2 regions of the Massilimicrobiota sp. mt181 genome follow, and region 2 is predicted to be linked to the other one. Evidence: a T-box and tRNA genes for the amino acid it is inferred to sense, from the RefSeq annotation. Region 2 holds a T-box; the other holds one or more tRNA genes.
The links. The T-box of region 2 lies ahead of trpS (tryptophan--tRNA ligase). A T-box ahead of a tRNA ligase gene usually reads a tRNA of that ligase, here a tRNA-Trp.

Region 1 (12,795 bases), on a different contig from region 2:
TAGGAATATGAATCTTTTTAATCATATGTTGGTATGCTCATGTGGAGGAATCACTTTTACTGATGATTTTCAATATGGCTTGTTTTATACACAAAAAGAGGTTATTGATTTTTTGATGAATATCTATTACCAATATGAAATGGAGACACAACCATTAATAGATATTGTCACTTCTTTAGATGACCAATATGAAGTTGTTGGACAACTGATTATGAAAGAAAAGATAGAAGAGGGATATTTTTTGTCTAAAGAACCTTGCCTAGTAGCGTTGATTGATAAAGATATGTTGATGAAATATGTTCAACCAATTTTAAAAGAAAATCAGAATTTATATATGCAACTTCAAGAATATATTGAAACTGTTCAAACATTTATTAATAAGGATAAAATTTATTATTATAGGACTCTATCTGGCATTCAAAACTTTATAGAAACTGGTCGTGTACAAGAATTTCCTGAATATTGTTTGAAAACAGTAGATTTAAAGGATAGATTTGCTTTGATGCAAAGATTAAAAGAGCAAATAAAATCTGGAAATGTCAAGATTTTGACGGAAAAATATGAAAAAATGAGTGAAAATCTTCATATCTTTGTGACACCTGTATTTGGGTATATATTATTATCGGATTATCAAAGTTCTTTAAAATATATCAATTTTAAAGAGCAGAGTATCATTGAACAATTATTCGATTATATGAAGCTTTTACAAATAGAAAACTTATATGAAGATATTATTGTGAATCAAGAACAATCTTGTCGTTTTATTGATGATATGATTAGACATTATAATAAAAAAGAGTTATCTTAGAAAAATGATATTTATAGATTTCATTTTTTAAATAACTCTTTTTATTTGTTAACCCATGTCGATATAATTTTTTGTTTTGATGCGTTTATAGACTTGAAAAGCTGTTGATGAGATCAAGATAGCTAAAGCTAGAGAAATACTGATTCCTAAAGTTGATAAGAAACTTTCCATAAATAAATCATTCATTCCTTGAACAGCATATAGCATTGTATAATAAATACCACTTCCAGGTACTAATGGGAAACATCCAATAATAATGAAAATTGTTGCAGGTGCTTTAAAAACTCTCGCCATGATTTCTGATAACAATGAAACACATAACATAGCGATAAAGCTCTGTAAGAAAATATTATCTAATGATGCAAAAACTAAATAAACAAACCATCCTAAAGTTCCTAGAAAAGAACCTATCAATGAAAAACGTATGTTTTTTTGAATTCTAAAGATAAAGGTGAAACCAAAACATCCTATAAAGGCAGATAAACATTGTATAAATCCTTCCATGTTAGACTCCTTTCAAGACCATCATCATAATTCCCACACCAATGGCAATGCTGGCAGCAAGTAAAATAGCTTCAATCATACGGGAAAGTCCTGAGACGAAATCTCCTCCGATGATATCTCTTAAACTATTTGTAATGGCAATACCGGGAACCAATAACATTAATGTTCCAGTAATAACAGATTGCTGGTTGGTGATGAATTGTGTTTTTTGGGCAATAATCGCAATGCTGGCCAAAACCATACTAGAAAGAATTGTACGAACAATGACGTTGACATCAAGTCTTTCTAAAAGATAGATAAAATAATATAAAATCAAGCCAATCAATGCAGAAACAAGCATTTCAGTGAGATGTCCACCAAAAAAGGCACAAAACATAGCTGCAGATACAACGTATCCAATCAATATTAAACGATAGTTCAGTTTTTCAGATTCTATTTTATGGATGATTGTTTTGATTTCATCTAAAGTCAATTCCTGATTACTGATTTGACGGACAAGACAATTTAATTCATATAAATGATCTAAATGTGTACGATTGCTACGAGAGCGTCTTGAAGATTGATAAGGTGTTCCGTCATGGAGTGTTAATGATAATGTAAAATAAGAAGGAATAGCAAAAACTTCTATATCCTGAAAACCAAATCCTTCACACATTCTTTTTAATGATTCTTCAACACGATAAATTTCTGCACCATGTTTTAAAAGAAGTTGACCAATTTTATTAATTTGTTGGAGAATTTCTAATTCATTCATGTTTTCACCTCGCAATAAACAGTTATAACATAAATCTTATGAAATTTCATCATGAAATGAATCAATTAGGGGAATATGTGAAAATTCTTCGTGTATAAGTGTTTCTGGCGAAGATGATAATAATGATAATAAACGTGTAGCCTTGAGTTCAATATCTAAAGCAGGGTGGTGATGACGGGCAAAATTGGTCACTAAGACATAGGCACATGTTTTTTTGATGCGAGATAAATATTCTCTTCCTTTTTGATTCATAGCCAAAATACGCAAATAGTCAACATTTATGGCGTTTTTGATATCTTCTTTTGTGTTTTTCATTAAAATGTGAATCAGCATTCTTGAAATACGAGGACGTGTATATCTTTTAGAAGATAAGCAATCAATGAATTCTTCAATCGTTGAACAGCTCGAAATATGTTTATATAATAAATGTTCTAAACCTTCTTCTACCATATGATAGTTTTTAAGCTCTTTTAGTGATGATGTCAGAATCTGATAACGTAAATATGGAAAAAAATCTTGGAGCTGATAGATTTCATTTTGATAGAGATGAGGATGAGGTAATGTATGAGCGTATTCCTGATAGCTAAAAATAGCTTTTCTAATTGCAGAAGCACTGGCAATATTATTTAAATCAAGTCCATGATAAGTGTTGGTCCTTTGTAGACAATGGGGTGTTATAGGATATTGATGAGCGATAATTTCTTTCACATAACTGAGTCCTAAAAGATCATTGGGTGTTCGAATTTCTTTGCCCATAATATGCGAAAGAGCCTGATTACAGGCATCAGCATAACGTAAACCTGATTTCATAGCATTTTTAACATATGCATCATAGGTTTGCTGGTGTGTGAAAATTGTTGTTGCAATATCAATAAAAGTCGAAATGCGTCCATCTTCACTTCCAAAACAGATATCAGTAACTCCAATAGCAGCCAGTAATTCAATAGCACCTTTCGCAAAATAATCAGCACTTTGACAGGCATAGACAAAAGGAAGCTCAATGACTAAATCCACACCAAATTCGATGGCCAGCTGACTACGTTTCCATTTATCAATGATAGCCGGTTCACCTCTTTGAACAAAGGATGAAGACATCACAGCAATTGTATAATCAAACTGATCCAATGATTTTGCTTTTTGAATATGATAAATATGTCCATTATGAAATGGATTGTATTCAACGATTAATCCTAGTACTTTCATATGTTTAACCTCCTTGAGATAGTTTAGCATAGTTTGAGAAATAAACATAGTTTTACTTGAAAAGATAAGAAATATTCAACGAAAAATTTAAAATTCAATTGACATATTTCTGACTTTTATATATAATTGGCTATGCGATGTAAAGGGTGATTTTCTTGAAATGGAATTTACAATGGATTATTAAACAGAAAGATGGATGTTTTCATTTTGACGAAACATTGAATTTTCCACCTGAAATGTTCCATAATTTATCCCAAATTAATGGATTGAAAGATATTCGTGTTGAGGGAGATGGTCGTTTGGATATGAGAAATCATCAATTATACGTTGATTTTCAAATTCATGGACTCATGATTTTACCATGTGCCATATCTTTGGAAGATGTCGATTATCCATTTGAGATTGAATCAAGTGCTATATTTGCTTTTTATAAACCTCAAGAAAATGAAGAGGTTATTGAAGTCAAGAGAAACACTGTTGATTTGACACCTGTTGTTTTTCAAGAAATTATGATGGAAGTTCCTATGAGAGTTGTTAAAGAGGGGGCTTCTTTGAAAACAGAGGGTAATGGATGGAAAGTATTAAGTGAAGAAGATGAACGTGAGGATGAGGATTATATTGATCCTCGTTTAGCGAAGCTTAAAGATTATTTTAAGGATAAGGAATAAGGAGGTGTACCTATGGCAGTACCACAAAGAAGAGTTTCTAAAACAAGAAGAAACAAAAGAAGAACACATGACAAGTTAACAGTACCAGCTGTAGTTGTTTGCCCTGAATGTGGAGAATATAAATTATCTCATAGAGTATGCAAACATTGCGGAACTTACAACGGACAAAAAGTGTTATAAAAACTGCCCCTTATTTCAAGGGCTTTTTTTATGCATAAATACAAATAAGAGAATAGCAATTTCAGATTTTTTAGTTACTAATAGATATATAAAAATAGGAGAATTCTCATATTATTGTTTTCATCAATAGTATAAGAATTTCTCCTTGTCAGTATAACACTAAAGTCAAAAAGAATCGATTTGAGCTGTTCTCTTTTTTATTATTTAAGTTGTTGAATAAAGTTCTGAGGAAAGAGTTCATAAAAAATAGTTGAGTGCATATCCCCTTGAGGATCTTGCCAACTATTGTATTGAATATCATATTTTTTAAAACCAAGTTTTTCATAAACATGTTGAGCACGAAGATTATTCAAATCTGTACTTAAAATAATTTTTGAATAGCCCATATGAAATAGTTCTTGAATAAATAATGTGAGTATGTTTTGACCTAATCCATGATTTTGCATATTTATTTCACATATTTTGATACCAATTTCAATTGCGTCATCAAACGGGAAAAAGCACATTTCTCCAATTGGCTGATGTTTATATTCAATAATAAGGCGTTGTTTATAATTTTTGAGTTCTTCTTGTAGTTGTTCTTTAACTTTTTGAATTGTTGTATTGATATCATTTGGAAATCCGGCATGAGCCATCACTTTTCCGTCATTTCGCCATTGTGTAAGAATAGAGACATCCTTTTCTTTGGCATCACGAATCAGTATATCTTGATAAATTATTTTCATTTTCTACTATAAGAAATGTTTTGATTATTTCTTTCTTCTGCGATTTTTTCTTGTCGCAAGAAGACCTTCTTCTCTTTCGCGATAATCTAAAAAACTTCCTAAATCAAAAACTGTATAATTTTTTTGAATGAGTTTTTTACATGCTTTTTCACTAATTGCTTTATTAACTGCATAAATAAAATATTTTTTACTTTTATCAGGATAATTTTCCTCAAACCTATCTATAAGACGTAATGGGAAACATTCTGCACCTGCAATATGCAAATCGTCATAGTCTTTTAATTCATCTACACAGATAATTGTGATTTGATCAGGACTTTTTTCGTATTGACGAAATCCTTCATTAATATCTATTTTTTTAATTTCTATTTTTTTTCCAAAACCAAACATATCTTTATCCTCCAATACCTAACTATAATATCATTATTTCTTTCTTTTTTCTATTGCTTTTCTATATTTTCTGTGTTATTATTACATGGCAAAATCAATTGGCCTGTTGGAGAAACGGTTAACTCACATGCCTTTCACGCATGCATTCACGGGTTCGAATCCCGTACAGGTCACCAATATAGGGGCGTGGTTCAATGGTAGAGCATCGGTCTCCAAAACCGTGGACGCGGGTTCGATTCCTGCCGCCCCTGCCATGAGAAAGTAAGAGCGATTTATCGCTCTTTTTTTGTTCAATGAGTTATATAAAATAATGAAGTTGATCGCAAAAGAATATCTACCTGTGGAGGAAATATATTCGTCATTTGAAGAATATGCTATAATATTCCTTAAGGAAGTGAGATATTATGAATACAAAAGGATTTGGCTATTGTGGGTTAGCTTGTGATTATTGTCAAGATACTCCAGGTTGTGTAGGTTGTAAAAAAGGCGGATGTCCTGAAAAAGATTCTTGTAAAAACTATCAATGTTGCACATCTCAAAATTATCAGTATTGTTTTGAATGTCCGGATTTTCCATGCCATGATAGTATTTTACATAAGTTAAGAGTGAGAACATTTTGTCAATATATTCAAAGATATGGAGAAAAAGATTTAAAAAAGCATTTAGCAGACAATCATAAAAAGGGAATTAAATATCATTATAAGAACAAGCATATAGGAGATTATGATCAGTTTGATACGGAAGATGAGATTATAGAGTTTATAAGAAATGGGAAAAAATGATTATAAACAATTCATTCACATTGTATGAATACATCTTATCTTGAAAAAGATATCAATTCTTATAATTTTTATTGCTTTTGTATTTTATCGTAATATCTAAGTTATAGATGAAGAATCTTATGTGAATACTCGTATGAGTATGAGAGAAGTTTTTTGAAAAGTGAAGTCAAACATATATGATGAACAAAGATGAAAGGATGATCAATAGATGAAAAGAAAACTCAAAATTGCATTTGTGTGTGTTCATAATTCATGTCGTAGTCAGGTAGCTGAAGCATTAGGGAAAAAGTTTATGGGTGATCAATACGATTTCTATTCATGTGGAACAGAATTAAAGCCTCAAATTAATCAAGATGCTGTCAGATTGATTAAAGACATGTACCAAATTGATATGGAAAAAGATCAATATAGTAAATTAGTCCAGGATATTCCTCAAGTGGATATTGCTATTTCTATGGGATGCAATGTGAGTTGTCCATATATAGGGAAAGATTTTGATGATAATTGGCATTTAGATGATCCTACTGGGAAAAGTGATGATGAGTTTATAAAAGTTATAAAAGACATTGAAGAAAGAATAAAATCGTTACAATATTAAAGAATGTAAAGATATCAATAGAATGATAATGTAGATAAAAGGAGATAATGATGGACAAATATTTAGAAATAAAAAAAGAGTTTGAAGCCAATGAAGATAAAGATAATGCTATATCTATGTCAAAGTATATGAGAAATCTATTTTCCTTTTATGGATTACCTGCTTCAAAAAGAAAAGCTATCTATAAAGAATTTATGAAGAATGAGAAGAAACAAAAAAAGATTGATTGGCATTTTCTAGATATATGTTACGAAGATGAACATAGAGAATTTCAATATTTTGTTTGTGATTATTTGATGGTGATGAACAAATATTTAAGCTATGAAGATATTCCAAAAATCAAAAGATATGCAAAAATCAAACAGTGGTGGGATACCATAGATAGTTTAGATAGAGTCATTGGAGAAATTGGACTGAGAGATGAGAGAGTCAATGCTTTGATGTTAGAATGGTCCCAAGATAAGGATTTTTGGATCAGAAGACTCGCTATTGATCATCAATTATGCAGAAAAGAAAAAACAAACCCAGCCCTATTAGAACAAATCATAGTGAATAATTTTGGAAGTGATGAGTTTTTTATAAATAAGGCTATTGGTTGGGCTTTAAGAGATTATTCTAAGACTAATCCTGCATGGGTCAAAGAATTTATAAATAAATATGAAGGACAGATGAATAAATTAAGCATTAAGGAAGCAAGTAAGTATATTTAATAAATAAAGATTGATGTGAGTATGGAAAATGTTTTCAAAGAGAAAATGGCAGATGATAAGGAGAATAGAAATGATGAATATATTGATTGTGGAAGATAATACTGATATTAATCATATGATTAAGAATTATTTGATGAAAGCTGGATATCATTGTGAACAGGCTTTTTCTGGTACAGAAGCGTTGATGTATTTTCAAATGAATACATATGATCTGATTATTTTAGATTTGATGTTACCAGGAATGACTGGAGAATCTCTTTTAGAAAATATACGTCAAAGTTCTGATTTGCCTGTCATTATTTTAACTGCTAAAGATACATTAGATAGTAAAGTTGAAGTCTTGGGTGCAGGAGCAGATGATTATCTTTGCAAACCATTTGAACTGGAAGAACTTTTAGCACGAGTACAAGTCCAATTAAGAAAAAGAAATAAAAACAATTATGAGAATATAACATTTAAGAATTTGATTCTCAATCAATCTCTTTATGATGGGTTTATTGATCATCAACCCCTTCATTTAACAAAACATGAATATTTGATTTTAGAACTTTTGATGAAGAATATCAAAAGAGTTTTTACCAAACAGGAAATTTATGAATATGTATGGAATGATGATTATTATGGTGATGATAAGACTATCAATGTTCATATTAGCAATATTAGAAAAAAGATAAAACAATATACTAATGATGAATATATCAAAACAGTGTGGGGTATTGGATTTAAAATGGCTGAATAATATTCAGTTTTTTCTTTATACTTTCTTTATATTTGCTTGGCACTTTTTTTAACTTTGATTTTTATAATCATAATTGTATGAAGGAGGTATCATGATATGGAAGAAAACGTATTGGAGCTTTATGATTTATGTAAAACATATAAAGATACAAAAGCTGTATCTCATCTGAATATGAACATTAAAAAGGGTGATATATATGGCTTTATTGGGAAAAATGGTGCAGGGAAATCAACAACATTAAAAATGATTACAGGTTTGATTTTTCCAACATCTGGTGAAGTCAAGTTGTTTGGTGAAGAACGCAATGCATTGACGTCTCGAAGAATCGGATCATTGATTGAAACGGCTGGATTATATCCAAATCTTTCGGCTTATGACAATATGGAGTTAAAAGCTATTGCAATGGGGATTGATAGTAAAAATAAAATCAATGAGTTGTTAAGTTTGGTAAGACTTGATGCAAAGAGTAAGAAAGTTGTGAAAAAGTTTTCGTTGGGTATGAAACAACGATTAGGAATTGCTTTGGCACTATTAGGAAATCCAGATTTGCTGATATTAGATGAACCTATTAATGGTTTGGATCCAGAAGGAATTAGAGAAGTGAGAGAAATTATTCAATATCTGAACGATACGAAGAAAATGACAATCATTATCAGCAGTCATATATTAGGAGAGCTCAGCAAGATTGCCACGAAATATGGAATCATTCGAGATGGTCATGTGGTAGAAGAAATCACAGCTAAAGAATTGGATAAACGCTGTAGAAATTATTTGTCATTGAAAGTCAATCAGGCGGAAAAGGCTATACCTTTGCTTGAAAAGAATTTGAATATAAAAGACTATACTGTTCATGAAAATAATGAGATATGGATTTATGATAATGTGAAAAGTTCTGATGTTTCAATGCAACTTGCACAAAATGGTGTAGAAGTTAATCAAATTTATTATCAAAAACAGGATTTAGAATCTTATTTTCTAGAGAAATGTGGAGGTGAACAATCATGATTAATATGATAAAATCTGATATCAAAAGATTACTGAAAAGTAAAGGTTTCTGGTTTTCTTTAGTTATATTCATTTTCATTTATGTTATATCGATTTTTATGCAAACTTCAGCACAGGAAACAGGCACATTTTCTCCAACAAATAGTGCACCAGAACCAGGATTTTATATTTCTATTGATATCGTGGTCAAATCATTAAATTCTTTTGCAACAATGTTTGGTCATTCTTTTGGCACTTTAATTTTAGGTATCTACTTGGCTATCTTTGTATGTAATGAATACAGCAGTGGTTATATTAAGAATGTTGTGACTTTACCTAATGGTAGACTTGCAATCATTATTTCAAAAATTGTTGTAGCGGCATTTATTGATTTCATTATTATTTTATTATGTTATGGAATTGGCTTGATACTTGGTCATATCCTTATCGATGGGTTTATTGTTGAATCTATGGATGTTCTACTGAAATCTTCAACAGTCATGTTCGTTATGACTTTAGCGTTGTTTAGTCTGATTATTGTTATAACAACTGTATTTAGAAATAAAATAGCAGGTATCATTTTGGTATTATTAATTTCATCAGGTATGTTACAGCCTTTTTTGACATCATTATTTGATTTCATTCATCTATCATTTTTATCAGAGTATACATTATCTTCGCTTTTTTTAAATAGTGCTTTGGTGGAAGAGAATAATATTATCAAAGTCATTTTCACTTCTTTGTGCTATGTCATAGTTTATAATGCTATAAGTATAGCTATTACGCAAAAGAGAGATATTTAAATAAAAATCAATTGATAATTGTTAATGATAGTGAAGTTATCTATTTTATAGTATACTTGTTATATAAATTGATTATCTATGGAGGTGTTAGGGTATGATGGTGTTATGTCTTGTTTTTGGAATAATGACTGTTATAAGTCTGATATCTCTTTTTATTTTTTTAGGTGATATAAAAGATATGCTCAAACAAATTGATTATAAGAATAAGACCAATAGTCATTTTGAGATTTCTACTCAAAGTAGTCTTCCTTCCATCAAAAAACTACAGCTGGAAATCAATGAGCTTTATGAAAATATCAATGAAGTTGAAGAACGAGCCTCTAAAAAAGAAAAAGAAATGAGAACACTGATGTCGGGTATATCTCATGATATAAGAACACCTCTGACAAGTATCAAAGGCTATCTGAAACTGATAGAGGAAGCCGATGATGATCAAGAAAGAAAAAAATATTATGATATTGTTGAATATAGGTTGGATACATTAGGGTCAATGCTGGAAGATTTATTTGTCCATTCAAAGATAAGTGATAGCGAATATGAATTAAAAAAAGAAAGTGTTGAAATATTTCCAATAATTTGTAAGGTCGTGGCATCATTTTATGATGATTTCGAAAAGAAAAATATAGAGCCCATCATTCATTTTTCAAATGAACACTTGAGAGTCACGGCCAATCAGGATATGTTGATCAGAATGATTCATAATCTGGTCAATAATGTATTAAAGCATGGTTGTGATGACTTTGAAATTAAAGAAATAGATAACAAGATCTTCTTTATCAATAAAGTACAAAATTGTGAACAAATTGAAGTCGATCGCTTATTTGATAGATTCTATCAAGCAGATTTATCAAGACATCAGAATTCTACTGGATTAGGGTTGTCAATTGTGAAACAGATTGCTGAAATTCACGGTTGGTCTATTAATGCCTGTATAGAAGATAATAAGTTAACGATTATGATAGATATGAAATATGATGATAGATGAGATGATTTATAATTTTATAGAGATAACTATATTGATATTGACAATAGGAAGCCTATGGGTGTATTATAACAGTGTTATATAACACTGTTATATAAGGAGGTAAAAATGCAAGATACATCAAATGTAACACTGAATAAAATTCAACAGGCAGCCATTGATGAATTTTTGGAGAAAGGATTTAGAGGTGCTTCTTTACGTCAAATTGTTAAACATGCAGGAGTGACGACAGGAGCTTTTTATGGTTATTTTTCCAGTAAGGAAGCTTTGTTCGCTTCGATTGTGGAACCACATGCACAGACTTTAATGGAACATTTTATGCAAGCTCAGCTTCAGTTTGCTGACTTACCAAAAGATGAACAACCTTCACATATAGGAATTGAATCAAGTTCATGTGTGAACTGGATGGTTGATTATATCTGTGACCATCGTGAGCCTGTTAAACTTTTATTATTAAAAGCTGAAGGAACGAGTTATGAAAATTTTGTTCATAATATTGTTGAAGTTGAAGTCGAATATACTCTTAAATATATGGATGTTTTAAGGGAGTTAGGACACACAGTACCTCAACTGGATAGAACTTTATGTCATATTATTGCAAGTGGTATGTTTGGAGGGATTTTTGAAGTTGTTATTCATGATATTCCTAAAGATCAAGCTATGCGTGATGTAGGACAGCTTCGAGCATTTTATACTGCTGGTTGGCTAGCATTAATGGGAGAAAAATAAATGCAGCAACCTGCAATTTTTTACCTCTGAAGTTAGCTTATACTAACAACTGTGAATATTGATAGAGGAGGGTTAAGATGGAAGAAAAGAAAAAGAGTGCACTTACGACTTTATTGGCGTATGCTGGAAACTATAAAGCTTTGACTTTTATTGGTCTTGCTTTATCTGCAATCTCAATGCTTTGTAGTATTGTGCCATATGTTTGTATTTGGCTTGTTGTAAGAGATTTGATTGCAGCGATGCCAAATTTCAGTCAAGTTCAAAATGTAGAAACATATGGATGGATTGCTTTTGGTTTTGCTGTGCTAGGTATTGGACTGTATTTTGTTGGTTTATTATGTACGCATTTGGCAGCTTTTAGAACGGCTGAAAATATTCGAAAAATAGGAATGAATCATATTATGAAAGCACCACTTGGTTATTTTGATAACAATGCTTCAGGACTCATTAGAGGAAGACTGGATAGTGCTGCTAATGATACAGAAACACTTTTAGCACATAATCTTGCTGATATTGTGGGAACCATCGTCTTATTTGTTGGGATGATCATCTTAATGTTTGTATTTGATTGGCGTATGGGGGTGGCATGTCTTTTATCAGCGGTTATTTCCATCATGGCTATGTTTTCCATGATGGGTGGCAAAAATGCTAAAATTATGGAAGAATATCAGGCTGCTCAGGATAGAATGACAAAAGCTGGAACAGAGTATGTTAGAGGAATTCCCGTTGTGAAAATTTTTCAACAGACAGTTTATTCGTTTAAAACTTTTAAAAAAGCTATAGAAGAATACAGTGATAAAGCTGAATACTATCAGGGAAAAGTTTGTCGTATTCCTCAATCATTGAATTTGACTTTTACAGAAGGAGCTTTTATCTTTTTGGTACCTGTTGTCATTTTTCTATTTCCAAGTGCATTACAAACTGGACGTTTGAGTGAGTTAGTGACAAACTTTGTATTTTATGCTGTTTTTTCAGCAATCATTTCAACTTCACTCGCAAAAATCATGTTTGCTTCATCAGGTATTATGTTGGCAAATATAGCTTTAAGCCGTATCGATTTGGTTATGAAAGCTCCAACGCTTGAAAAATGTGTTCATCCGAAAATGCCAATAGACAATAGCGTTGTTTTTAAGAATGTCAGTTTCACTTACCAGGATTCTTGTGTTCCTGCATTATCACATATTTCTTTTCAAGTAGAACCGGGTCAGACAGTTGCACTTGTTGGACCATCTGGTG
Region 2 (12,795 bases):
TCCATATATGCTGTCTGTTGTAGTTCTTATTACTTTTTCGAATCATATAATATCCATACACTAATAATCCCATAACCAAAAGTATGACTCCTAAAAATAACATCCTCACAACGCGAATATTTCTATCCACAAACAAACTTGATTCAGTCAGCATATTCACACAAAGAATATACCAATCATTAACACCTAGTGGTTTTAACATTGCATAATATCTATTTCCTTCATATTCAAACGAAAAAGAGACATCCTCATAATTTGCCAGTTTCTCCTTAGTATTTTCCAATTCTCCCTCTTTAAAAAATGGTTGTGTCAAGACATGATCCTGTCCAAAAATATCATATTGTGAATTCATCAAAAAAGAACCATTTGAATCTGTTATGTAAGCATATGTATCGCCACCTAAAATTCCTTTTCCAGCCCCTGCATCCATAAACAGTGCTATTGTTTTAGTTGCTGTTAATGCTCCGATAATCTGGTTATCACGGTAGATAGGAATTCCATAAGCAAAAACCATTTTATTCGAAAACTGGCTTTGAAAAATATTAGAAACATTTTGATTGCCTGCAAGTGCTTTTTGCGCAACATCCTAAATCTCAGATTGGACATCTGATAATGACTGATAAGAGATAGAATCTTGATTCAAATTTGCGATAATTCCTTGTTTATCCTGATTGAAAAACATCATCGTCATAAAATCATTTTGTTCATTGGCTTTTTTCAGGATATCTGGAAATTGCTGATTTTCATAAATCTTATCAATTTCAAAAAAGCTGGCAAATGATTTAAGAATTTGAAAATCATTATTAAATTGCTGTTGTAAGGTTTCAGCATATTGTTCAATTTCTTCATTAACTTGAGTCATCGCACTTTCTTTCACAATATTATTTAAATGTATACGTAAAGAAATACCAACCCCTAAAAGAATGATTACAATCACAAAAGACATAACCATGATTTTCCCCATTTTCTTTTGAGATATCTTACTTTTCATCATCTATCAACTCCTTTCCCTTCAATCAAAATATTTACAGCTAGTATACCACTTTCTCTTAAAATATACATAAATATAAACAAAAAGCTTTTTTTCATTAAAAAACATATGTCTTCTTGTAGAAAACATATGCTTTATCATTCACAACCATCCTGACACTTTTGATCCTGATAATATTGTTCTTTAATATCTGTGAATTGCGGACAGAAATCACTGTTACTGCATTCCTGTAATCGTCTTAATTCACGAGGAATAAAAGCACGAATTTCTTCGGCATTATATCCTACCTGAAAGCGTCTTTCATCAATAATGATTGGTCTTTTTAAAACAGAAGGATTCTTCTGTATGAAATGAATCAACTCGTTAATAGACATATCATCTATATTTATCTGATTTTCTTTAATAATTTTTGATCTTTTAGAAATAATATCATCTGTTCCATTTTCACTTCTTTCTAGAAGTTCTTTTAACTCAGTTTCACGTAATAATGTAGAAAAAATATTTTTTTCAACATAAGGAATCTGATGCTCTTTGAGCCATGCTTTCACTTTACGACATGAGGCACAACTTGGCGCAGTATAAATTCTAATCATTACATCATCTCCTTGCTTCATCATTATACATCATTTTCTTGAATTATGAAATTATTTTTTATGATTCTATTGATTTATCCCTTTTTTCATTTTATAATACTCCTAAAGCAACGAAGGAATGGAGTAGTTATAATTTCATGTTTAAGAAAGTCTGTGGGCGATGAAAACAGGCCGTGACTTATAATGAATTGGGATTCTGGAGCTAAAGATGGCATCAGTCATCTTTCGTTAATCGCGTTAAGATAAAGAGCATATCAGTCTGATATGAATAAAGGTGGTACCGCGCATTATAACGTCCTTTGTTAGGACGTTTTTTTATTTGAAGGAGGAATAACAATGCAAAGAATGTTAAGTGGAATCAAGCCTACTGGGCGAGTGACTTTAGGAAACTATATTGGAGCTATCAAGCCGTTTGTATCTTACCAGGATGAATATGAAATGTTTATTTTCATTGCTAATCTACACTCTATGACAATCTATCAGAAACCTGCTGATTTAAGACAGAATACAAAAGATTTGATTGCTTTATATATTGCTGCTGGTTTAGACCCAACAAAAGTGACACTCTTTTTACAGTCAGATGTCTTAGAACATGCCCAATTAGGTTGGTATTTAGGTTGTATGGTTTCTATGGGTGAACTTTCTCGTATGACACAATATAAAGACAAAAAAGCTAAAAATGATGTCATTGGTGCGGGAATCTTTAATTATCCATCACTAATGAACGCTGATATTTTAATGTATGATCCAGATTTTGTTCCTGTCGGAGAAGATCAGAAACAACATGTTGAACTATGTCGTGATGTTGCAGAAAGATTTAACTCACGTTATAGTGAAACTTTCAAAATACCTGAACCACTGGTGACTAAAGTTGGTGGGCGTATTATGGATTTACAGAATCCAGAAAAGAAAATGTCTAAATCTGATGAAAATGGAAAAGGAACTATCTATATTCTCGATGACATTCAGGTTTCAAAAAAGAAAATCAAATCTGCTGTTACAGATAGTGATGGACATATTCATTATGATCCTGAAAATAAACCAGGTATTTCTAACTTATTAGAAATCTATTCTATTTTATCTAATCAATCTATTGAAGATCTTGAAAAACAATATGATGGTAAAGGATATGGAGAATTTAAAAATGATTTAGCTGAGGTTTTAGGAGAAGAATTAGAAAAAATTCAGGCTCGTTATCATGAAATCATGAGTGGATCATATTTAGATGACATTTTGACTGAAGGAGCTCAAAAAGCAAGAGTTATTGCCAGAAAGAAACTTGCAAAAGTAGAAAGAAAAATTGGAATTACAATTAAAAAGAAATAAACAGAGAGCAAACTTCTTGAAGGAAGTTTGCTTTTATTTATTTCCCTTGGACAAGTTCATGATACAAAAGTTCATGTAAGGTTGTATATCCTTTTTCAATTTTCTGTTTTAAAGCCAAATATTGACTGCTGGGATTATCACCATGAATATGAAATTGTTGACAAATTTGTAAAAAAACATCATAACGTACAACAAAAATTTCATCTATAACTTCTTCTAAACACATCTTTTTGAGTCGTTCCTTGCGCGTGAGTCCAAATTCTTTATCATAAGCTTCATCCTGTATCTGATATTGTAATAAAGTGATTGGCTGATATTGGATTTTCTGATTCATCTGATCACTTTGTTGCCAAGATAAAGTTCCTCTACGGACAATATGATGATCTTTTACATCAATCACAAAACAATAATGTCCATCTCCTACCAGATAGTATCCATCTTTAAAAAGTAACTGGTACAATTCTCCATACATCAAATCATGGAGCTGTCTTGTTGTAACATGATAAATATCCAATGTCTCTATCTCTTCATAACAGTCATCATCTTGCCATTCATATGGTTCTAAAAGTTCTTCATCATCATATACAAAATTGACTATAAACATAAAAACACCCCTGTAATGTATTGTATGTTTATTATGCCTAAAAAGAACAATTTATAATCAAAATAACTCAACTATTTCCTATAGCTTTAGTCATATTGTTGATTCAGATTATTATTTCATAAATCATCTATACAAAAATAGCTCTCTTTTCATCTTCAAAAATAAACAGATGATTTCATTGTGTATTATTCTTTCTTATAATGTCCATGCTGATTTATCCAGATATCAAGAAATGCTTTTTTAACCCTTTTATCATTTGAATACTCCTATTTGTTTTGGTAAAACTTTTTCAACCATCAAATGAATATTTAAATTTGTATAATTGAAAAAGCATCTCATCTTTTTGAGAACTCTATCCATAACACTCATTAAATTTTCATAATTACATGTTGAAAATAATTGATTAACATTCGATCTTAAGACAATATCCTCAATCCGTAATCCATTAATAGCGTTTCCTGTATTCTTATTATGACTTTTCCCATAATTTTCTTTTGTTCATCATTATCTAAATGGAGGCGATTTAATAAAGTGACCAGACAGAGATATAAATAAATCTCCAGTCTTCTTATTATAGTCTTCCTTTTTAATCATTTCATAAAGCTTCAACATTGATTCTGATGGCTTGACTCCTAGAGTCTGATATAATAATGAACGAATCAGTACTTTATCCAAATTGTTTATCTCAAGAACATTTCGTGCTACTTCTTTCATCTTTTCATATAGACTTTTGCTTTCTCAATAATTTTATTAATATAAAGAGAAGGGTGATAGACACGTTTTGAAAAAATTATAATCTTCTTTAACTTCTACCATATATTCCCAGAATAGCACTTCAAAAGTTCCTCATATCTTTCTTTTTCTCAAGCATTAAAAATTTTTTTATATTTTTCAAATTCAACTATGTCTATCATAAGCCGATAGTTGGAATTAATAGTATAGGAACCATTTCCAATTATAACAAAATCTTCCATAAAACTATTGCCCCTTTCTTCAATATCCTCCAGCAAAATCTTACACTTACATTTTCATTTTAATATTTTTGTATATTCTTGATAAAGTTTTTACTGGCGAAAATTCTATAAACGATTGACATATTTGACCAAAAAAATATTCTTTTCAGTTCATTTCTTTTTATATTTCTTCTTCATTAAAATAACGACATTATCACTAATATATAAATAAGAAAAGAATATACAATAAAATGATCTGCTGTTTTGATCATATAAATTAAAAGATCAGTAACTCAAAAATCAAATTTAGGGTTAAAATCCACAAAAAAAAGTCAACCTCAGTTGACTTTTTTCATTAAGCTTTACCAATGCATCCAAATAATTCCATTTTTTCTTTAACGCAAGTTTTAATAGCTTCTGCACCTGGAGCTAATAATTTACGAGGGTCAAATCCTTTACCTTCTAAATCTTTACCTGCTTCAATATATTTACGAGTTGCTTCTTGGAAATATAATTGACATTCAGTATTAACATTAATTTTAGAAACTCCTAATGTAATAGCTTTTTTGATCATATCTGCAGGAATTCCTGTACCACCATGTAATACTAATGGTAAAGTTCCTGTTTCTTTTTGAATAGCATCTAATGCATCAAAATCTAAACCTTCCCAGTTTTCAGGATATTTACCATGAATGTTTCCAATACCTGCTGCTAAGAAATCAACACCTAAATCAGCAATCATTTTACATTCTTTAGGGTCAGCAACTTCACCTTTACCAATAACTCCATCTTCTTCTCCACCAATTGAACCAACTTCTGCTTCAACTGATACACCTTTAGCGTGGCATAAAGCAACGATTTCTTTTGTTTTTTCAATATTTTCTTCGATTCCATAATGAGAACCATCAAACATAATTGAAGAGAAACCAGCATCTAATGCAGCTTTTGCTCCTTCATAACTACCATGGTCTAAGTGTAATGCAACTGGTACAGTAATGTTTAATGATTCAACCATTGCTTTAACCATTGCAGAAACTGTTTTATATCCAGTCATGTATTTAGCAGCTCCTTCAGAAACTCCTAAAATAACTGGTGCTTTTAATTCTTCCGCAGTTAATAAAATTGATTTAGTCCATTCTAAGTTGTTGATATTAAATTGACCAACAGCATAGTGACCTGCTTTTGCTTTATCAAGCATTTCTTTAGCTGAAACTAATCCCATAATTCAAATCTCCTTTACATTTTTTTTACACATATATCATACACTGATTTTATGAAAATTTCCATAAATATTCTCTTTTTTATCATTCTTTTATTGCTTTTTCTAATTGTTCTAAAGCTTGTTTTAATGTTGAACGTGGACAAGCAACATTAAATCTTTCAAAACCTTCTCCACCAGTTCCAAAGATATATCCTTCATCCAACCATAAATGAGCTTTATCCAACATAAATGCTTCTAATTCATCTTTATTCATACCCAAGCTACGCATATCTACCCAAACAAGGTATAATCCTTGAGGTTTAATCACTTTGATATCTGGTAATCTTTCAGCAAAGAATTCTTTCATATATGCGATATTTCCAGATAAATACTCGACCAGTTCATCAACCCATTTTGCGCCATATGTATAAGCAGCTTCACAAGCCTCTAAGCCAAAGATATTAGGATCACTCATACCAGAAGCATCTTTCTCTTTTCTAAATTGTTCACGCATCTTTTCATTTTGAATAATAATATTAGATGTCTGCAAAGCCGCTAAATTGAAAGTCTTTGATGGTGCCGTACAAATAACACTGAAATCACCAAAATCAGGATCTACATTATAGAAAGGAATATGTTCATTTCCGGCATAGATGAAATCCATATGAATCTCATCACTAATCACATAAACATGATGCTTCTGACAAATTTTTCCAATCTGATACAACTCCTCACGGCTCCATACTTTTCCAATCGGATTGTGTGGATTACACAAAATAAACATTTTGACATCATGATCAACAATCTGTTTTTCAAAAACTTCAAAATCACATTCATAATGATCATCCTGAAATACCAATGGACATTCTACAACTGTTCTGCCATTGAGATTGATAGATGCATCAAAAGGATAATAAACAGGTTTCATGACCATCACATGATCCCCTGGAGCAGTAAAGGCTCTGACAGCCAGTTTCAATGCTCCAACAACACCGGATGTTGTCACAATCCATTCCTTTTGAACATCAAAATGATGACGTGTTTTCATCCACTGAATAACTGATTGATAATAACTGTCAGTTGGACGAGCATAACCAAACACCCCATGAGATGCACGTTTGATTAAAGCTTCTTTCACTTCTGGAAGTGTTTCAAAATCCATATCTGCTACCCACATTGGAATCATATGGGCATTCTGCATTTTGTCTCCATCATATTTAATACTATTTGTTCCTTTTCTTTCAATCACTTTATCAAAATCATACATTTTCTCTTAATACCTCTTTTCCCTCAAATTCTTTTTTTGAAAAATGAAATAAAGCCAACCCCAAAGCCATCGATAAGTTTAATGAATCAATATCTTCACTATGGGGAATAAAAAGACTTTGACCATATTGAAGAAATGAATCATCTAAACCACTACTTTCATTACCAAAAATTAAACTATGTAGATGATTTGAAGAAGCCTGATGAATATTCTGAGCTCCTTTCAACATAAAAGGATAAAATTCATAGTCTAAGTAATTTGAGTAATAACTTTGAAAATCATCATAATAAACAATATTCAAATGAAAAATAGCCCCCATAGAAGCACGAATCACTTTGGGATCAAAAATATCCACAGCGGGTTTGATAATGACTAAATTTTTATAATTAAATCCCAGCATAGTACGCATAATTGTTCCCATATTTCCCATATCCATTGGATTGACCAAAACAACATGGTTCCCAACATCAAGAGGTGAATCATAAATCTGAAAGACCCCTATCGCATAACAATTATTCTTGGGACTTAATTTTTGAATCGTTTTATCATGGATATCAATAGGAATATGATGCTGTTGACATAATTCCTGAATCAGTGGATATCCTCGATTTTGTTCAATGGAAGAATGCACAACAACACGTTTGACATTCTGTGGTCGTGTTTTTAATAATTCAATGGTAGGAAAAACACCAAGGGTATAGGATTGCTGATCTCCTTTTTTATACAATTTCATTTTGTTTACTCAAAACCTCCCTTATCGATTGTGCCTGCTGATAATAGGAAAGTGCCAGACGATGGTTCTTCTTGACATAACGTCCCAATTCATAAAACTGTGCCAAAAGCATACAGGATTTTTCACTTCTTAATCGTGCAGCCTGATGCAGATATGTTAAAGCTTTCTTTTCATCCTTAGCACTCAAAATCCCATCAAAATAAATCATAGACAATTCATAGGCACATTCTTCATGCAGTAGATAATATCCATATTGAAAATAATGCATAGAATCTTCAAGATTCATATCTACGCCAATGCCCATCTTCAACATCATACCAACCTTATAAAGACATTCTCTTTGAAAAACCTTCGCACCTTTTAAATACGTTTGAAAAGCTTCAGAATAGTCTCGCTTTTTTTCTAATAAAAGTCCCTGATAAAGATAAGCTTCTTTTTCCTGACTTTGCATTAAATATTGCATGGCCTTTTGATCATCCTGAGGAAGATAGTGCCCATACATATAAAACAGACCTAATCTTAAGGAAGACAAACTATCTGGATTTTCCTGATAATAGTGAATAGCCTGTAAAACATCTCTTTCTACACCATTGCCATGTTCATACATAGAGCCTAAATAATAACAGGTTTCTTTATATCCCTGCTGATATAAATAAGAAAAAATCTCAAAAGCTTTTTCATAATCCTGTTTAACTCCAAAACCTAAAAAATAAGACCTTGCTAAAACAAAGAGATGAGAATAACGATTGTCCTGATACGCTTTTTCTAAAAACTCCTCAATATCAGGAATCTCAAAATAATAGCCAATCTGTTCAATCAAAACTGAAAAAACACTCGCCATAAATAAAGCTTCTTCTTCACTTAAAGAAGCATATTCACATAAATATCTCACATATCTTGATATTTCAAGATCTTCATCAAAAATCATGGCATCAAAGACACCTAATTTCATTCCCAAAACAACCAAATAACATTCATCCATCATGGATGGGGCTGCATCATTTAAAACTTCTTCAAAATGATCAATCTGAAATCTTAATGAATCCCCATATTGATTAAAGACATCTATGACTTTTTCGATAATCTCAATATTCATTTAATTTGTCTGATTAATCTGACGAATTGATTCCAATTCTTTTTGCGCATTTGCCTTTAATGATTGAAAATGTGCTTTATCATAATCAGCACCCTGATCAATAAAACCAATCAATTCATCATATTTTTCTACAATCACTGCATATAAAGATTCTTTAATCACATAATCCAATTCATTTTGAGCCTGTTGTGTCAGTTGATTAATAGACTTATATTGTTCTTTAAACATTGCATTATAATCAACAGTTTCTTTTTTCTTCTTTGAAAATAATCCCATGTTCTATCCTCCTTTTAACATCCTTAACAATATTCTACTTTATTTCATAAAAAAATAAAGACTTTTTTATTTTCATCCTTCTGATAAAAAAGTTCAAACATTCTCACTTATTCTTTTTTTCCTTGAACTTTCTTTTCAAAATCACATCAACAATTTATCTTTAAAGTGATTTATGGTATAACCAAATTGAGGTGAAAAACATGGACAATTTATTACAATTAGAAAATGATTTAACATTTTCCTCATTTAATCATGAAGATGCCTATCTATTAGGTCAAATATTAGTTCAAAAAATACAAAAACAAAAATTAAAAAACATTCGTATGCGCATTGTTTTAAACCATGATATTGTCTTTCAATATTTAATGGAAGGAAAACATGGTGATGAATGGCTTAATCGTAAACAAAAAACTGTTGAAACATTTCAACATTCATCCTATTATATCTGGTCTTGCAATGAACAGACACATCAATATGATGGCTATACAAAAGATTCAACTTATGCCATTTGTGGTGGTGGTTTTCCAATCATTGTACAAAATGAAATCATTGGCTGTGCTATTGTTTCAGGGCTCGCTCATGATGAAGATCATCAGATTCTTGTAGAGGCATTATATGAGCTAAAAAAACACAAAGAAGAAAAGGAGGACACTTTATGAAATTAGGAATATTAGGAACTGGTATGATTGTGAAAGATTTATTAACAACATATCAGCAATTCAACATTGAAAAAACTTATCTTTTAGGAACAGAGGCTACAAAAGATGAAACAGAAGAATTATGTCAGAAATATCATTTAGATCAAACTTTCTATGATTATGATGTTCTTTTAGACAGTGATATTGATACAGTTTATGTTGCTTTACCTAATCATCTGCATTATAGTTTTGCGAAAAAAGCAATCTTAAAAAACAAACATGTCATTATTGAAAAACCAATCTGCGCCAATGCTGAAGAATTAACAGATTTAATCAAATTAGGTAATGAACATCATGTTATTCTTTTAGAAGCAATGAATATTCATTATTTACCAGCCTATCTTTCATTAAAAACAAATCTTCAAAAAATTGGACAAATCAAAATTCTCAATTTTAATTACAGCCAATATTCATCACGTTACAATGCCTTTAAAGAAGGAAATATTCTTCCTGCTTTTGATTATCATAAAGCTGGTGGTGCCTTAATGGATTTAAATGTTTATAATCTCCATGCCATTATAGGTTTGTTTGGAAAACCACAACAGCAGCATTATTTTGCAAATATTGAAAAAGACATTGATACAAGTGGAATCATGGTTTTAGAATATCCAAATTTCAAAGGTATATCTATTGGTGCAAAAGATTGTAAAGCTCCTATCACTTCTACGATTCAAGGAGATAAAGGTGTGATTGTTTTCAATAAACCAATGAATCAGATTTTTGAATATACCCTTATTGATAATGATGGTCATCAAACACAATATGAATTTCCTCAAGATCATCATCGTTTATATTATGAGTTTATGGAATTTCAAAGAATCATTGATGAAAAAGACTACAACAAAGCTGAAAAGATGTTAAAATTAAGTTTAGATGTTGCGACAGTTATGGAAAATGGTAGAAAACAGGAAGGAGTTGTTTTTGACAATGATCGACAATAAATTAGTGTTAGGTTATATTGGTAATGGAAAGAGTGCTAACCGTTATCATATCCCATTTGTTTTAACAAGACAAAATCATTTCAAAATTAAAAAAATCTTTGATATTCATGTTCGTCATGATATATGGAAAGCCATTGATGGTGTTGAATATTGTGAAGACGTCAATGAATTACTACAAGATCCTGATATTGATATGATTGTCATTTGTACAACACATCATTATCATTACAATTATGCAAAAATGGTTCTTGAAGCTGGAAAACATTGTTTGGTTGAAAAACCATTTATGGAAAATTCAAAACAAGCCAAAGAAATCTTTGACTTGGCTAATCAAAAAGGATTATATTGTTCTGCTTATCAAAACAGAAGATATGACAGTGATTTTTTAACAGTTCAAAAAGTCATTGAAAGTGGAAAATTAGGTGATTTATTAGAATTAGAGATGCATTTTGATTATTATCGCCCTGAAGTTCCTGAAAATGTCCGTGAGTTTGATCCTGCTCATTCATATCTTTATGGACATGGTTGTCATACTTTAGATCAGGTCATTTCTTATTTTGGTAAACCTGATGAAATTCATTATGATGTTAGACAACTGTTAGGTGATGGAAGAATGAACGATTATTTTGATTTGGATTTGTATTATGGAACATTGAAAGTTTCTGTGAAATCAAGCTATTTTAGAATCAAAGAAAGACCTAGTTTCATTGTCTATGGTAAAAAAGGAATGTTTGTAAAAGCGACAAAAGATCGTCAGGAAGAACATTTAAAACTATTTTATATGCCAGGTCATGAAGACTTTGGAAAAGATACGCCAGCTCACTATGGTGTACTCACATATATTGATGAAAATGGACAATATCATGAAGAAAAAGTTCCTACTGTACAAGGTGATTATGCAAGAGTTTATGATGGAATTTATGACTGTATTGTCAATAAGCAACCACAAATTATTACTCATGAACAAACACTCTTACAAATGGAAATCTTAGAAACAGGTGTTCAAAATCTTAAATAAAAAAAATTCTCCTTTAAGTTATATGAAAACTTAAAGGATTTTTTCTATATGAAATATGCTTTAAGCAAATATTGTGTTATAATATATATGAAAATTGTATCATAAAAAAGAAATTTCTCTTCTTTTTGCGTATATATAAAGTGAGGAGGATATTTTTATGATCGATTTTAACAATCTGTTTGATGTGCGCATTAAACGTTATTTTCATCACTATACTCATCTTGCCGACTTACTCAATGTCATCCTCTTTGATGGTCTTCCTCTTATCAAGGATAATGATATCCACAATCTTGATGTTAGTCTTGCGACAGTCGATTTGTCTCATCAAAAGACTATCTTACGCTATAGGGATAACTTTGTTTTGATTAAAGTCCATGGTGTCGCCTGTCTTATTGGTTTGGAACATCAGTCCTATGTTGACAAGTCCATGTTTCAAAGAGTCATGGAATATGACTATCTCAGTTATCTCAAGCAGTTCTATGATTATCAGAACTGTCAGGATCAAAAAATCAAGGGCATTATGACTTTGGTCTTCTACTATGGTGAAAGAAAATGGAAAGCACCAAAAAGCTATCAGCAGATGATGGAAGATATGCCTGATTGTTTAAAGTCCTATTTCAATGTTCATTTCTATCCCTTGATAGAAATTGTCAATCTAGATGAAAATCAATTTCAAAACAAGGACAATCAGGATCTAATCAAGGGGTTGAAGATGCTTTATGGCAAAAGAGGAACACAGAAAAGTTTAAAGGTTAGTCATGAGGTGGCATGTATTTTAGGCGCATTAACACATAATGAAGAGATTTATCAAATGATAGAAAAGGAGAAAGGAGAAACCGATATGAGTGAATATGTATTAAAAATTAGCAGAGTTGCTAAACAGGAAGGAAAAAGTGAAGGTATTATCACAACGCTCATGAAACAACTGACACAAAAACTAGGACAATTGTCTAATGAGACAATTCAGCAGATTCAATCAAGTAATACGCAACAGCTTGATAATCTGACAATACATATCTTTGATATTGAAAATGAAAATGATATTTTAAAAATATTATCTTCTCACGATTCCATCGTGCATGTGTGATTGCTGATATT

Region 1: it encodes a tRNA-Trp, which carries the amino acid that the T-box ahead of trpS (tryptophan--tRNA ligase) is inferred to sense. The anticodon was not compared.

Annotation. Positions count from the first base shown of each region.
Region 1 covers NZ_JBVAYN010000005.1:58,516-71,310, reverse strand. The annotation lists gene ACZYT4_RS04705 (helix-turn-helix domain-containing protein) at 1-808, shown strand, start outside; gene ACZYT4_RS04700 (threonine/serine exporter family protein) at 857-1,312, opposite strand; gene ACZYT4_RS04695 (threonine/serine exporter family protein) at 1,314-2,066, opposite strand; gene ACZYT4_RS04690 (nucleotidyltransferase) at 2,103-3,269, opposite strand; gene ACZYT4_RS04685 (YceD family protein) at 3,416-3,937, shown strand; gene rpmF (50S ribosomal protein L32) at 3,950-4,117, shown strand; gene ACZYT4_RS04675 (GNAT family N-acetyltransferase) at 4,318-4,842, opposite strand; gene ACZYT4_RS04670 (hypothetical protein) at 4,867-5,232, opposite strand; tRNA gene ACZYT4_RS04665 (tRNA-Glu) at 5,333-5,408, shown strand; tRNA gene ACZYT4_RS04660 (tRNA-Trp) at 5,413-5,486, shown strand; gene ACZYT4_RS04655 (DUF3795 domain-containing protein) at 5,637-6,014, shown strand; gene ACZYT4_RS04650 (arsenate reductase/protein-tyrosine-phosphatase family protein) at 6,223-6,612, shown strand; gene ACZYT4_RS04645 (DNA alkylation repair protein) at 6,663-7,322, shown strand; gene ACZYT4_RS04640 (response regulator transcription factor) at 7,393-8,061, shown strand; gene ACZYT4_RS04635 (ATP-binding cassette domain-containing protein) at 8,158-9,066, shown strand; gene ACZYT4_RS04630 (ABC transporter permease) at 9,063-9,848, shown strand; gene ACZYT4_RS04625 (sensor histidine kinase) at 9,943-10,833, shown strand; gene ACZYT4_RS04620 (TetR/AcrR family transcriptional regulator) at 10,939-11,559, shown strand; gene ACZYT4_RS04615 (ABC transporter ATP-binding protein) at 11,637-12,795, shown strand, end outside.
Region 2 covers NZ_JBVAYN010000002.1:36,833-49,627, forward strand. The annotation lists gene ACZYT4_RS01360 (EAL domain-containing protein) at 1-5, opposite strand, end outside; partial or broken gene ACZYT4_RS01365 (PDC sensor domain-containing protein) at 1-565, opposite strand, end outside; gene ACZYT4_RS01370 (hypothetical protein) at 587-994, opposite strand; gene spx (transcriptional regulator Spx) at 1,129-1,584, opposite strand; T-box leader at 1,686-1,887, shown strand; gene trpS (tryptophan--tRNA ligase) at 1,921-2,910, shown strand; gene ACZYT4_RS01385 (hypothetical protein) at 2,948-3,514, opposite strand; gene fba (class II fructose-1,6-bisphosphate aldolase) at 4,823-5,689, opposite strand; gene ACZYT4_RS01395 (MalY/PatB family protein) at 5,772-6,935, opposite strand; gene ACZYT4_RS01400 (TrmH family RNA methyltransferase) at 6,928-7,668, opposite strand; gene ACZYT4_RS01405 (tetratricopeptide repeat protein) at 7,655-8,764, opposite strand; gene ACZYT4_RS01410 (hypothetical protein) at 8,765-9,040, opposite strand; gene ACZYT4_RS01415 (heme-binding protein) at 9,241-9,699, shown strand; gene ACZYT4_RS01420 (Gfo/Idh/MocA family protein) at 9,696-10,679, shown strand; gene ACZYT4_RS01425 (Gfo/Idh/MocA family oxidoreductase) at 10,666-11,697, shown strand; gene ACZYT4_RS01430 (Rpn family recombination-promoting nuclease/putative transposase) at 11,855-12,784, shown strand; gene ACZYT4_RS01435 (MurR/RpiR family transcriptional regulator) at 12,752-12,795, opposite strand, start outside.